Linked DNA regions of Allochromatium vinosum DSM 180. Each later gene encodes a partner of the first gene's protein in a complex. Links are inferred from orthologs where the notes say so. Each region holds a gene or a part of one and is shown in the gene's direction. Other genes may lie near its edges.

The links. The genes of interacting proteins can lie anywhere in the genome.
Region 2: the proteins of uvrA (region 1) and mfd are in contact, whole or in part, in a crystal structure (PDB 4DFC), measured with the Escherichia coli proteins. The link is inferred for Allochromatium vinosum DSM 180 from one-to-one orthologs.

Annotation. Positions count from the first base shown.
Region 1 is NC_013851.1:3,125,949-3,133,986, reverse strand. What follows is about bases 1-3,343. They hold uvrA (excinuclease ABC subunit UvrA), read left to right. Parts: upstream 1-308; coding sequence 309-3,143; downstream 3,144-3,343. Other genes in these bases: hcp (hydroxylamine reductase), read left to right, coding at 3,335-3,343; mazG (nucleoside triphosphate pyrophosphohydrolase), read left to right, coding at 1-293. Also shown: more of hcp, read left to right, coding at 3,344-4,963; ALVIN_RS13825 (RNA recognition motif domain-containing protein), read right to left, coding at 5,138-5,422; ALVIN_RS13820 (DEAD/DEAH box helicase), read right to left, coding at 5,551-6,867; ALVIN_RS13815 (hydrogenase maturation nickel metallochaperone HypA/HybF), read right to left, coding at 7,064-7,414; ALVIN_RS13810 (c-type cytochrome), read left to right, coding at 7,700-8,038. UniProt on the Escherichia coli protein: The UvrABC repair system catalyzes the recognition and processing of DNA lesions. UvrA is an ATPase and a DNA-binding protein. A damage recognition complex composed of 2 UvrA and 2 UvrB subunits scans DNA for abnormalities.
Region 2 is NC_013851.1:2,559,273-2,565,696, forward strand. Bases 1-4,077 are described here. They hold mfd (transcription-repair coupling factor), read left to right. Parts: upstream 1-394; coding sequence 395-3,877; downstream 3,878-4,077. Other genes in these bases: ALVIN_RS11155 (response regulator), read right to left, coding at 1-140; ALVIN_RS11165 (hypothetical protein), read right to left, coding at 3,889-4,077. Outside these bases: more of ALVIN_RS11165, read right to left, coding at 4,078-4,176; ALVIN_RS11170 (hypothetical protein), read left to right, coding at 4,545-4,859; fur (ferric iron uptake transcriptional regulator), read right to left, coding at 4,862-5,278; ALVIN_RS11180 (outer membrane protein assembly factor BamE), read left to right, coding at 5,453-5,911; hemin uptake protein HemP, read left to right, coding at 6,085-6,273; ALVIN_RS11190 (DUF2325 domain-containing protein), read left to right, coding at 6,287-6,424. UniProt on the Escherichia coli protein: Couples transcription and DNA repair by recognizing RNA polymerase (RNAP) stalled at DNA lesions. Mediates ATP-dependent release of RNAP and its truncated transcript from the DNA, and recruitment of nucleotide excision repair machinery to the damaged site.

The DNA of each region.
Region 1 (8,038 bases):
TCGACAAAGTCGAGGAAGAACTCGCCGAGTGTCGCGCGACCCTGGCCGAGCACGCCGATCAGACCGAGCGCGTCCACGAAATCGGTGATCTGCTGTTCTCCTGCGTCAATCTGGCCCGTCATATGGGCGTGGACGCCGAACAGGCCTTGCGCGCCGCCAATCAGCGCTTCGAGCGTCGCTTCGCCCAGGTCGAGTGCGGGCTGCGCGACCAAGGGCTCGAACCGAGCCTGGAGACCCGCGAAGCGATGGAACGTCACTGGACACTGGCCAAGGCCGCCGAGCGTCAGGTCTGAGCACGGGGCTGTTTCATGCAAATGATCCGACTGCGCGGTGCGCGCACCCACAATCTCAAGAACATCGACCTGGATCTGCCGCGCGAGCGCCTGATCGTGCTGACCGGGCTGTCCGGCTCGGGCAAGTCCTCGCTCGCCTTCGACACCCTCTATGCCGAGGGACAGCGGCGCTATGTCGAGTCGCTGTCGGCCTATGCGCGTCAGTTTTTGTCGATGATGGAGAAGCCCGACATCGACCATGTCGAGGGGCTGTCCCCGGCGATCGCCATCGAGCAGAAGACCACCTCGCACAATCCGCGCTCCACCGTCGGCACCATCACCGAGATCCACGACTATCTGCGCCTGCTGTTCGCGCGCGTCGGTCAGCCGTGTTGCCCCACTCATGGCGAGCCGCTCGACGCCCAGACCATCAGCCAGATGGTCGACCGGGTGCTGGCGCTGCCCGAGGGCGAGAAGCTGATGCTGCTCGCGCCCGTGGTCGCGGCGCGCAAGGGCGAGTATCAGCGCCTGCTCGGTGAGCTGCACGCCCAGGGTTTCGTGCGCGCCCGCATCGATGGGCACTTGTATGAGCTGGACGCGCCGCCCGAGCTGGACCCGAAGAAGAAGCACGACATCGCGGTCGTCGTCGACCGCTTCCGGGTGCGCGCCGATCTGGCGCTGCGTCTGGCCGAATCGTTCGAGACCGCGCTCAACCTCTCCGGCGGCCTCGTCCAGGTCGGCTGGATTGATGAACCCGAGCGTCCCGAGCTGACCTTTTCGTCCAAATTCGCCTGTCCGCTCTGCGGCTACAGTCTGCCGGAGCTGGAGCCGCGTCTGTTCTCGTTCAACAATCCGGCCGGCGCCTGTCCGACCTGCGACGGGCTGGGCGTGGAGCCCTTCTTTGATCCCGGCAAGGTGGTGATGCATCCGGAACTGAGTCTGGCCGGCGGCGCGGTGCGCGGCTGGGATCGGCGCAACGCCTATTACTTCCAACTGATCCGCTCGCTCGGCGAGCATTATGGCTTCGATGTCGAGATCCCCTGGATCGAACTGCCCGAGCCGGTGCGCGCCGTGGTCCTCTACGGCAGCGGCGACGAGAAGATCCGGCTCAAGCTGCCGCACGCCAAGGGCAGTCCCAAGCCGCAGGTGTTCGAGGGCATCCTGCGCAACATGGAACGGCGCTATCGCGAGACCGAGTCCAACACGGTGCGCGAAGAGCTGGCGCGCTATCTCTCGCAGCGACCCTGTCCGGCCTGCCGGGGCACGCGCCTGAACGAAGCCGCGCGTCATGTGTTCATCGGCGGGCACAACCTGCCGGCGATCTCGGGCCTGCCGGTCGGCGAGTCGCTGCGTCTGTTCGAGACATTGGAACTGCCGGGCCAGCGTGGCGCGATCGGCGCCCCGGTCATCACCGAGATCGCCACCCGGTTGCGCTTCCTGGTCGACGTCGGACTCGACTATTTGACGCTCGAACGCAGCGCTGAGACGCTCTCGGGCGGTGAGGCCCAGCGCATCCGGCTCGCCAGCCAGATCGGGGCCGGGCTGGTCGGGGTCATGTACATCCTCGACGAACCCTCGATCGGACTGCACCAGCGCGACAATGCGCGGCTCCTGAAGACGCTCACCCATCTGCGCGACCTGGGCAACACCGTGATCGTGGTCGAGCACGACGAGGAGGCGATCCGCACCGCCGACTGGGTGGTGGATCTGGGACCGGGCGCCGGCGCGCATGGCGGCGAGATTGTCGCTCAGGGCACGGCGGATGAGATCGCCTCCAACCCGGCCTCATTGACCGGACGCTATCTGTCCGGCGAGCTGCGCATCGAGATCCCCGCCCGGCGCACGCCCAACGACCCCGCACGCCAGTTGCGCATCCTGGGGGCGAGCGGTCACAACCTGCGCGCGATCGATGTCTCGATCCCCGTCGGTACGCTCTGCTGCATCACCGGCGTCTCGGGCTCAGGCAAGTCGACCCTGATCAACGACACCCTGTTTCCGGTGGTCGCGCGTCACTTCAACGGCGCCAGCCTCACGCCCGCGCCACATACGGCCATCGAGGGACTGGAGCAGTTCGACAAGGTGGTCGACATCGATCAGAGTCCCATCGGCCGCACGCCGCGCTCCAATCCGGCGACCTACACCGGGCTGTTCAACCAGGTGCGCGACCTGTTCGCCGCCGTCCCCGAGGCACGCTCGCGCGGCTATGACGCCGGGCGCTTCAGCTTCAACGTCAAGGGCGGGCGTTGCGAGGCGTGCAAGGGCGACGGCGTGATCCGGGTCGAGATGCACTTCCTGCCCGACGTGCATGTGCAGTGCGAGGTCTGTCGCGGGCGGCGCTACAACCGCGAGACGCTGGAGATCCGCTACAAAGGCAAATCCATCGACGAGGTGCTGAATCTGACCGTCGAGGAGGCGCTCGACTTCTTCGCCCCGGTGCCGGTGATCGCGCGCAAGCTCCAGACGCTGATGGACGTGGGTCTGTCCTATGTCCAGCTCGGCCAGAGCGCGACCACGCTCTCGGGCGGCGAGGCGCAGCGCGTCAAGCTCAGCCGCGAACTCTCCAAGCGCGACACCGGGCGCACCCTCTACATCCTCGACGAGCCGACCACCGGGCTGCACTTCCACGACGTCAAGCATCTGCTCGAAGTGCTGCATCGACTGCGCGACCAGGGCAACACCGTGGTGGTGATCGAGCACAATCTCGACGTCATCAAGACCGCCGACTGGATCATCGATCTGGGGCCGGAGGGGGGCGACCGGGGCGGGCAGGTGGTCGCGGTCGGTACGCCCGAGACCATCGCCAGCGACGAGCGGTCCCATACCGGGCGCTTTCTGCGGCCACTGTTGGAGCGGTGGCTATCCAATTGTTAGGAGCGCATCTCTGACAGTCTGCGACAGGCTTTGGCCCTTGCCCCGTATCGTCTGGCGATCCAGGGGGGCTGTGCAGCATTGCCTCCTCCTGGCGCTCGCCGCTTGACTCACATCAAGTCGTCCGATGTCGCGAGATGACATGCTCGCGCCATCGAACGATCCTGTTGATCCGAAGCGAGAGCGAGTCTGCCATGAGTATGTTCTGTTTCCAGTGCGAAGAAGCATCCAAGGGTTTTGGCTGCACCACCAAGGGTGTCTGCGGCAAGCATTCCAAGACCGCCCATTTGCAGGATCTGCTGGTCTATCTGCTCAAGGGACTGGCGGTCGTCGCCGAGGACGCGGCCAGGCAGGGCACGCCCGATCCGGGTGTGGGGCGTTTCGTCGCCGAAGCGCTGTTCGTGACCATCACCAACGCCAATTTCGACGATGCGCGCCTGGAAGCGAGAATCCAGGCCATCATCGCCCGCCGCGATGCGCTCAAGGCCACCATTGGCTATTCCAGTGATCTGGATGCCGTCAACTGGACCGGCACCCCCGATCAATACGAGGCCAAGGCGCTGGTCGTCGGCGTGCTGTCGCAAACCAACGAGGACGTGCGCTCGTTGCATGAACTCCTGGTCTATGGTCTCAAAGGCATGGCCGCCTACGCCGATCATGCCGCCGTGCTCGGTTTCGAGAAGGCCGAGATCTATGACTTCATGGTTTCCGCCCTGGCCGCCAGCCTGACCGAATCCGACATCCAAGCGCTGATCGGCTGGGTGCTCAAGTGCGGCGAGTTCGGCGTGACCGCCATGGCGCTGCTCGACGAGGCCAATACCACGACCTACGGCCACCCCGAGATCACCACAGTCAATCTCGGTGTGCGCCACAATCCCGGCATCCTCATCTCGGGTCACGACCTCAAGGACATGGAGGAGCTGCTCAAGCAGACCGAGGGCACCGGCATCGACGTCTACACCCACAGCGAGATGCTGCCGGCGCACTACTATCCGGCGTTCAAGAAGTACGCGCACTTCGTCGGCAACTATGGCGGCGCCTGGTGGGAGCAGGACAAGGAGTTCGCGGCCTTCAACGGCCCGATCCTGATGACCACCAACTGCATCACCCCGGTCAAGGACAGCTATCGCGATCGGATCTTCACCACCGGACAGGCCGGCTGGCCGGGTGCCATGCACATCGCCGACCGTCCCGAGGGTGGGGTCAAGGACTTCTCGCCGCTGATCGAGCGCGCCAAGACCTGCGCGCCCCCGACCGAACTGGAGCAGGGCGAGATCGTCGGCGGCTTCGCCCATGCGCAGGTGATGGCGCTGGCCGACAAGGTGATCGACGCCGTCAAGTCCGGCGCCATCAAGCGCTTCGTCGTCATGGGCGGCTGCGACGGGCGTCACAAGCAGCGCTCCTATTACACCGATGTGGCCAAGGCGCTGCCCAAGGAGGCCGTGATCCTCACCGCCGGCTGTGCCAAGTATCGCTACAACAAGCTCGATCTCGGTGACATCGGCGGCATCCCGCGCCTGCTCGACGCCGGACAGTGCAACGACTCCTATTCGCTGGCCTATATCGCCTTGAAGCTCAAGGAGGCGTTCGGACTCGACGACATCAACGAGCTGCCGATCTCCTACGACATCGCCTGGTACGAACAGAAGGCGATCATCGTGCTGCTGGCGCTCTTGCATCTGGGCGTGAAGCACATCCGGCTCGGGCCGACCCTGCCGGCCTTCCTGTCGCCGAACGTCGCCAAGGTGCTGATCGAAAACTTCGACATCAAGCCGATCGGCGAGGTCGAGGCGGACGTGCGGGCGATGATGGCCGCCGCCTGAATATAGAGGGCACTGAACAGGCGAGTGAATCACGTGATTCACTCGCCGCACGCTTGTTTCGCCGATTGCAAACCAGCCAGGTATCAGACGCAAAAAAGCCGCACCCGCCGTCGGTCCAAGACCATCCGGCGAGTGCGGCTTTTTCAGTCGTCCAGCCTGAGCCGGACCCGGCTGTTACCAGCGCGAGCCACCGCCGCCGCTACGCGACGGACGATCGGAACGCGGCTTGGCCTGGTTGACGCGCAGAGGACGCCCCTTGAGCGGGGTCTCGTTCAGACCCTTGATGGCCGCGTCGGCCTCGGAATTGCTGGGCATTTCGACGAAAGCGAAGCCCTTGGAATCACCGGTGAACTTATCGGTGATCAGGTTCGCGCTCTCGACATTGCCGTAGGCACCGAAAGCCTCGCGCAGATCGTCTTGGGTCACGCTATAGGCCAGGTTGCCAACATAAATATTCATCAGTCTCGGTCTCTTGGGGAACTGCGCATCGATTAAAAGGAGCTCCGCTGCCGGCCGATGCGCCCGCCGGCTGGAGTGGTGGCGGTTCGGCCTGAGCCGTTCCGCGAAACTGTGTCCTCGAACCTACATCAAACCGTCGCGCGTGGGCGCGAGCTGCCGCCGCGTCCGCTCTTGCGGGCGTGACTGCGCGGATGCTGGGTCTGGGCGCGATTGCCGCTCTGCTCGCCGCGTCCGTCGGAACGTGGGCGGGCGTGATGCTTGCGCGGCGCCTGCGACTGACGCCGGGCATCGGCCTGGAGCGTCTCGTCGGTCGAGCCGCGCTCTTCGAAGCCGTCGATGCGCTGGACGTCGATGCGCCGTCCGAGCAGACGCTCGATACCGGCCAGCAGTCCGCGTTCGTCGGGGCTGATCAGCGACACGGCGGTGCCGTCCGAGCCGGCGCGTCCGGTGCGGCCGATACGGTGTACATAGTCTTCGGGTACGTTCGGCAACTCGAAGTTGACCACATGCGGCAGGCGGTCGATATCGAGTCCGCGCGCCGCGATGTCGGTCGCGACCAGGGCGCGCAGGGCGCCGCTCTTGAAATCAGCGAGCGCGCGGGTGCGGGCACCCTGGCTCTTGTTGCCGTGGATGGCGGCGGCGGTGATGCCGTCGCGTCCGAGCTGTTCGGCCAGCCGGTTGGCGCCGTGCTTGGTGCGGGTGAAGATCAGCACCTGTTGCCAGTCGCCCTGAAGGATCAGATGCGAAAGGAGCGAGCGCTTGGCTTCGCGCGCCACCGGATGGACCACCTGGGTCACGGTCTCGGCGGCGGTGTTGCGCGGAGCGACTTCGATGCGCAGCGGGTCGTGCAGCAGGCCGATGGCCAGTTGCTCGATCTCGCGTGAATAGGTGGCCGAGAACAGCAGATTCTGGCGCTTGGACGGCAGCAGCTTGAGCACGCGGCGGATGTCGTGGATGAAGCCCATGTCGAGCATGCGGTCGGCTTCGTCCAGGACGAAGAATTCGATCTTGGACAGGTCGACATGGCCCTGGCCGACGTGGTCGAGCAGCCGGCCCGGCGTGGCGACCAGGATGTCGACGCCGCGACGCAGCGCCGTGGTCTGGGGCACCATGCCGACGCCGCCGAAGATCTGGAGTGCGCGCAACGGCAGATGCTGACCATAGGTGCTGACGCTTTCGCCGACCTGGGCCGCGAGTTCGCGGGTTGGAGTCAGGACCAGGGCGCGCGGAGCACGCTGACGCTGGGTGGACTGACTCAGCAGATGCAGCATCGGCAGGGTGAAGGCAGCGGTCTTGCCGGTGCCGGTCTGGGCGGCGGCGAGTACGTCGCGGCGGGCCAGAACGGCGGGAATGGCTTTGGATTGGATCGGCGTGGGCTGAGTGTAGCCCTGCGCGGCGATCGCACGCAGCAGTTCGGCCGAGAGGCCGAGCGCGGAAAACGACATGAATGCTCCTGGGTCGGCCTACCCAGGAATACTCGTCTGGGCCGGTCTAGGCGTAGGGTACGTGAGAGTCGCGACGGGTGAGCCTTGGGCGGGAGATCAACCGAGAGACGGGCCGCGCCGACCGGATGGCGCGTGGTGTATGAGCTGCCACCATACGCGAATCCCCGGCGAATGCAACCGTTATTTTCGACGCCGTTCAATCGGGGATCGTGAGTTCGAGATTTTCGAGCAGCAGTTCGTCGCCACTGACCAGCCGGGTCTGGAAAGCACCGCAGGCTCCGCACAGCAGCCGGTTCGGCCGCGCCTCGGTCTCGGCGCCGCAGAGGCTGCACTGCACCCGGATCTCGGCCGGCTCGATGACGAGTTCGGCGTCTTCGGCAAGCGTGCCGGTGGCAGCGAGCGGATAGGCCTGTTGCAGCAGCATCGGCTCGACCCCGGCGAGCGGGCCGACTTTGAGCCGGATGCGATCGACACGGCTTGCGCCATGCTCGCGGGCGATGTTCGTCACCTGATCAATGAGCGCCTGACAGAGTGAGAGTTCGTGCATGTTTGGTTCGCTATCATCCTGGTTGCGGGCAGTCTAGACTGATGTCGCCCAGACGCCAACGCCTCGTCGTCAAACGCCGAATCTGGGGCGCGCGGCGGCGGGCCGATGGCCGGGTTGGAACTTTTGTGCGCCATCTGTGCCACACTGCGGACACCCTTGCCGGTTCTCGACTTGAACCATCCGGGTGTCGCCCCGATCTAAGCGCCTCCCGCGCTGCTTCGGAAGAATGGCGCCAGACTCAAGCTTTTCCATCCACATCCATCGACCAACAACGGAGATTGTCCGATGAAACACGTGTTAGCCAGCACCGCCGCCGGTCTCATGGCCCTTGGCCTCGCCAGCTCTGCCATCGCCGCCGGCCTCTCGCCCGAGGAGCAGATCGAGACCCGTCAGGCCGGCTACGAATTCATGGGCTGGAACATGGGCAAGATCAAGGCGAACCTGGAGGGCGAATACAACGCCGCTCAGGTCGAGGCCGCCGCCAACGTCATCGCCGCCATCGCCAACTCCGGCATGGGCGCGCTCTATGGTCCGGGCACCGACAAGAATGTCGGCGACGTGAAGACCCGCGTGAAGCCCGAGTTCTTCCAGAACATGGAAGACGTCGGCAAGATTGCGCGTGAG
Region 2 (6,424 bases), 570 kb from region 1 along the record:
AACTTGCCGGAGCGTGCCTTGTCGAGGCCGTCCTGTCCGTCGACCGCCTCAGTGACCGCATACCCCGCCTCCTTCAGCGTGAAGGAGACCATCTGTCGGATGGACGCCGAATCGTCCACGGTTAGAATCGTCTTAGCCATGTCGTTGGATCCTTGAGAATTGCGATGAGTCCGATCGCCGACGCCTCGACGGCGCCGGTCGCTCGATCAAAGGAGTAATACTGAAGATTTGCGCCACGGTTGTCGACCGTCGATGAAAGAAGATTCACGCCCAACGGGGTTTGCCCTTATATACCGGTGACTCGGACGAATGCCAGTCCATGTGCGAAAATCCGGCGTGAAAATTGGCTCGTCGGGCCTGTCCCCTCCGCTAACCCGAGGTCGTTTGCCGCACGATGTCGTCGCCTTCTCCATCCGAATCGCACTCTCCGCTCGATCCACCGCTGCCGCGCCGTCCGGGCGAGCGCCGGCTCTGGGGCGGACTCCATGGCGCCGGCACGGCCCTGGCCATCGCCGGTGCCGCTGAGCGGCATCCCGGACTGGTGCTGGTGGTGGTCGATGCCGTCCAGACCGCCGCGACCCGGCGTGCCGAGCTTGGATTCTTCCTGGACGGAGGCGAGCGGCCGATCCTCGACTTTCCCGACTGGGAGACCCTGCCCTACGACGTCTTCTCGCCGCTACCCGAGCTGGTCTCGGAGCGGCTGCTGACCCTGCATCGCCTGCCGACGCTGGAGCGCGGCGTGCTGATCGTCCCGGTCGCAACCCTGATGCAACGTCTGCCGCCGCGCGACTATGTCGATGGGCATTCGCTGGTGCTCGCCGTCGGCGATCGACTCGATCTCGACGCCACGCGCCGGCGGCTGGAGCGGGCGGGCTATTCGTGCGTCTCGCAGGTCATCGGGCATGGCGAATATGCGGTGCGCGGCTCGCTGCTGGACGTCTTCCCGATGGGCAGTCAGGTTCCGCTACGCATCGACCTGTTCGACGAAGAGGTCGAGAGTATCCGCGTTTTCGATCCAGAGACACAACGCTCCAGGGACAAGCTCGACCGCATCCGGCTGCTGCCGGCGCGTGAGCTGCCGCTCGACGAGGAGGCCATCGCCGGTTTCCGTCAGCGCTACCGGGCCGCCATCGCCGGCGATCCGCAGCGCAGTCTCATCTATCGCGAAGTCTCCAAGGGTCAGGCGCCGGGCGGGCTGGAATACTATCTGCCGCTGTTCTTCGAGCAGACGGCGACACTCTTCGATTATCTGCCCGAGGATACGTTGGTCGTCGAGTCGATCGCGTGTCGCGAGACGGCGCGCATCTTCTTCGAGAACGTCGAGCAGCGCTACGAACAACGGCGGCATGACGCTGAACGTCCGCTGCTGCCGCCGTCGCAGCTCTATCTGCCCCCCGAGGAACTGGCCGGGCGGCTCAACCGGCTCTCGGGCGTGCTCCATCAGCCGGACGCGGCCGACGCGCGGCGCAAGGGCTATGCCGATGCCTGCAACTTCGCCACCCATCCCCTGCCGCCGCTGACCATCCAGGCGCGTGCCGCGCAACCGGCGCAGGCTCTGCTGGGTTTCCTCGCCGACGGCGAGCGGCGCGTGCTCTTCGTCGCCGAGAGCAGCGGACGGCGCGAACTGCTCGCCGAGCAGCTCAAGGGCTTCGACATCCACGCCCGTCCGGTGTCGGGCTGGCGGGCGTTCCTCGACGGCGACGCCGCGCTCGCCCTGACGGTGGCCCCCATCGAACAGGGTCTGCTGCTCGAAGACGCCAGGCTCGCCGTCATCACCGAAAGCCAGCTCTATGGCGAGCGGGTGCGCCAGGAACGGCGTCGACGCGAGCGCGAACGCGACAGCGACGCCATCGTCCGCAACCTCACCGAGCTGACCGAGGGTGCGCCCGTGGTCCACGAGGAACACGGCGTCGGACGCTATCTGGGACTCCAGACGCTGGAGGTCGGCGGCCTGACCACCGAGTTCCTGACGCTCGAATACGCCAACGGCGACAAGCTCTATGTCCCGGTCAGCGCGTTGCAGTTGATCTCGCGCTACACCGGCGCCTCGCCCGAGAATGCGCCGCTGCACCGGCTCGGCGGCGATCAGTGGGAGCGGATCAAGCACAGGGCGGCGCAGAAGGCGCACGACGTGGCGGCTGAACTCCTGGACATCCATGCCCGGCGCGCGGCGCGTCAGGGTGTGGCCTTCCCTGAGGGCGGCGAAGACTATGCCGCCTTCGCCGCCGCCTTCCCGTTCGAGGAGACGCCTGACCAGCAGCGCGCCATCGAATCGGTGCTGGCCGACATGGCCGATCCCAAGCCGATGGATCGCGTGGTCTGTGGTGACGTGGGCTTCGGCAAGACCGAAGTCGCCATGCGCGCGGCCTTCATGGCGGTGCACAGCGGGCGTCAGGTCGTGGTACTGGTGCCGACCACGTTGCTGGCGCAACAGCATTTCGAGAACTTCTCCGACCGCTTCGCCGACTGGCCGGTGCGCGTCGAGAGCCTGTCGCGCTTCCGTACCGCCAAGGAACAGAAAGCGGTCCTGGACGGACTGGCCGATGGCACCGTCGACATCGTGGTCGGCACTCATAAACTGCTCCAGCCGACGATCCGCTTCAAGAACCTAGGTCTGGCCATCATCGACGAGGAGCACCGCTTCGGCGTGCGTCACAAGGAGCAGTTGAAGAACCTACGCAGCGAGGTCGATGTCCTGACGCTCACTGCCACGCCGATCCCGCGCACGCTCAACATGGCCATGTCCGGTCTGCGCGATCTGTCGATCATCGCCACCCCGCCGGTCGAGCGTCATCCGATCAAGACCTTCGTCAGTCCCTGGAACGACGCCCTGGTCCAGGAGGCCGTGCTGCGCGAACTGAAACGCGGCGGTCAGGTCTACTTCCTGCACAACGAAGTCGAGACCATCGAGAATCAGGCCCAGAAGCTCGAAGCCCTGATCCCGGAGGCACGGGTGGCGGTCGCCCATGGTCAGATGCGCGAACGCGAGCTGGAACGCATCATGCGCGACTTCTATCACCAGCGCTCCAACCTGCTGGTGTGCACGACGATCATCGAGAGCGGCATCGACGTGCCCTCGGCCAACACCATCCTCATCAACCGCGCCGACAAGCTGGGTCTGGCCCAGTTGCACCAGTTGCGCGGTCGGGTCGGGCGCTCGCACCATCGCGCCTACGCCTATCTCATCACGCCGCCGACCAAGGCCATGACGGCGGATGCGAAAAAACGGCTGGAGGCCATCGAGTCGATGGAGGATCTGGGCGCGGGTTTCACGCTGGCGACTCATGACCTGGAGATCCGCGGCGCGGGCGAGCTGCTGGGCGACGAGCAGTCGGGGCAGATCACCGAAGTCGGCTTCACGCTCTACATGGAGCTGCTGGAACGCGCGGTCGAGGCGCTGAAATCAGGACGCGCACCCGAGCTGGATCGCCCGCTCGACCACGGCACCGAGATCGATCTCGGGATTCCGGCACTGCTGCCGAGCGACTATCTGCCGGATGTGCAGGCGCGGCTGGTGCTGTACAAGCGCATCGCCGGCGCACGGGATCGTGAGGAACTGCGCGAATTGCAGGTGGAGATGATCGACCGCTTCGGCCTGCTGCCCGAACCGGCGAAGAATCTGCTGGAGATCACCGAACTCAAACTCTTGGTCCAGCCTTGGGGTATCCGCAAGATCGAGGCGGGACCGGCGAGCGGGCGTCTGCTCTTCACCGAATCGCCCAGGATCGATCCGGCCAGACTCATCGGTCTGATCCAGAGCCGACCCAAGGAATACAAGCTGGAAGGCGGTGACAAGCTGAAGTTTTTCCGTGACATGGCCGAACCCGGCGCGCGGATTCGCGAGGTTCGGCGCATGCTGGAGCCGTTGCTGGCCTAGCCATTCGGTCTTCAGTTGCGCGGCTGTGGCCGTGCATAGAACTCGCCGCACCGCAAGCGATAGACATCAATGAGCTGGCGCATCTGCTCGGCAACCGCTTGGGCGGTCTGAAAGTCGGTATAGAGCCCTGGATCCGTCGTTTCCGGTTCCGGGGTCGGCGCCGACAACCGTATCGCCATGATGCCCGGCTCATACCAGCCGATTCGCTCCGGGCCTTCGACATGAAGGATCGACAGCGCCGGGTACATCGGGTACATGGTGACAGCGCGTCTGGTTGCGACATGGTGGCCGGATTTCATAGCGATCCCCCCTGAAGGTCGTTGTCCTGATGACCTTCAGGAGCGAATACCGTGCCAGCGGCGAAATCTTCGATCCCCCGGCGAATCTGGCACAGACGACACACTGAAACCGTCACGCAACACGCACGAAGCGACGAATTTTCGACACTGATGCCCCGCGAACGACGTAGCTCCGACGCCACTGTTGCAAGGTGGTCATCCATCCGGGACGCGACAGCCGGATCGCGCCGATGGCACCGCGAGTTTCGTGAACCACGCAACAGTCCGGCGCGCGTTCGCGGTCTATGCTTACCGAGGATGACACCGCCTTGGCACGGGTGTTTCAGGGTCGAGCGGGAATCCTGTCCAATCACCGAGGAATCCGAGAGATGGCCACCGAGAACAGACGCCTGCTGATTGCGATCGATGCCGAGATCCGCGAGATCAACCGCGCGACCATCAACCCGCTTTTCGAAGAGCTCAAGCTCTCCGACCTGACCCCCGTGATCGAAATGGTGGCCAAAGCCCGCGCCAGCTATCTGCGAGCGCTCTACGACATCGCGCTCAAATCCCCGGATGGGCAGCCGGACGCGGCCGACATCGAACGGCTCGGCACCCTGCGCCGGATCTATGAGGAGCTCGTCAAGGGCACCCAGGCGCTGGAGACGGCCATCGAGCGCGAATATCTGGACGTCGTCCGGTAGGCTCAGCGCTTGCCCTGACAGTTCGGGCAGAGGCCGTAGACCACGAGTGAGTGGTCTTCGATCTTGAAGTGATGCTCGGCGGCAATGCGTTTCTGGCGCGTCTCGATCGTGGGGTCGAGGAACTCGACGATCGCGCCGCACTTGATACAGACGAGATGATCATGGTGCTCGCCGCTGTTGAGTTCGAAGACGGACTGCCCGCTCTCGAAGTGACGGCGACAGACGAGGCCGGCCCCCTCGAACTGGGTCAGCACGCGATAGACGGTGGCCAGACCGATCTCCTCGTCCTGACTCAGGAGTTCCCTGTAGACGTCCTCGGCACTCATGTGGCGCTTGCCACTGTGCTCGAGGATGCTCAGGATCTTGACGCGCGGCGCCGTCACCTTGAGTCCGGCCTGCTTGATCTGTTCGTTTTCCAACTGAATTCTCCGGGTCACGGGCCGACACGACCGACTTGGACGATCGCACTCGGCCACTTGGATCAGCGCCCCCTGTGATCCAGGAACGACGCTACGGTATGATGCTCTGATTTAGCGCAAAGTCGTGATCAGGACAAGATGCGAAAGATTTTCAGTTTTCCAATACTGGGCTCCATGATGGTCTCGATCGCCATCGCGGGATGCGCGCGCGACACCAAACCGGACGAGACGCAGACCTCGGTCCTGGAGACGCTGCCCTTCGTCTACAAGATGACGGTCCAACAGGGCAACATCCTCACCGAGGAGATGGTCGATGCGCTCGAACTCGGCATGACCAAGCGTCAGGTCAACTTCGTGCTGGGCACGCCGCCGCTGGTCAGCTTCTTCCATGCCAATCGCTGGGACTACACCTATACCATCAAGCGCGGGCATCAGCCGATGGAGCAGCGCAATCTGACGCTCTACTTCGAGGACGATCAGCTGGTGCGTATCGAAGGCGATCTGCAACCGAACCCGACGCGCGCCGCCGCGCGTACACCCGAGCAGATCCTGATCGAAGTGCCTGATTACGAGTCACGCGAAGGTGTGGTCCGCCGCAGCCTCAGGGGACTTGGACTGGACCCCAAGGACTGAAGACGGCGCACCGCCGAGGCGCCCCCTGAACACCAGCAAAAATGAGAACGACATGCATTGATAATTGACAGGCTCGAACTCAGCGCTTACTCTTTAACGCGAATGATTGCTATTTGCCAGCCATCCGGCTGCTCCGTCATCAATCACCGTGCAAACCAGCTGAGAGCCTGACGATGCCTACGACCACACCAGCCGCCAGTCGCCGTCCCGAGCACCTCCACAAGAGCGCACTGTCCCCGATACCGCGCACCATCGACGTCCGGTCACTGCTCGGCAACGATCCATTCGTGATGATCGAGCACGGTGATTGTCGCTACGTCCTGCGGATGACCCGCAACAACAAGCTGATTCTGACCAAGTAAGGAGCGGCGTCCCATGCACGAACGCTCCATCCTGGACATTGCCGCCCCGTCCGGGCGAATGCCTCCCTACGGTGATGCACGCCACGCGCGGCAGGAAGTGGCCATACCGCCGCTGGGGAGCCGTCGCCGCAAGCTGTGGGAGATTCCGCAC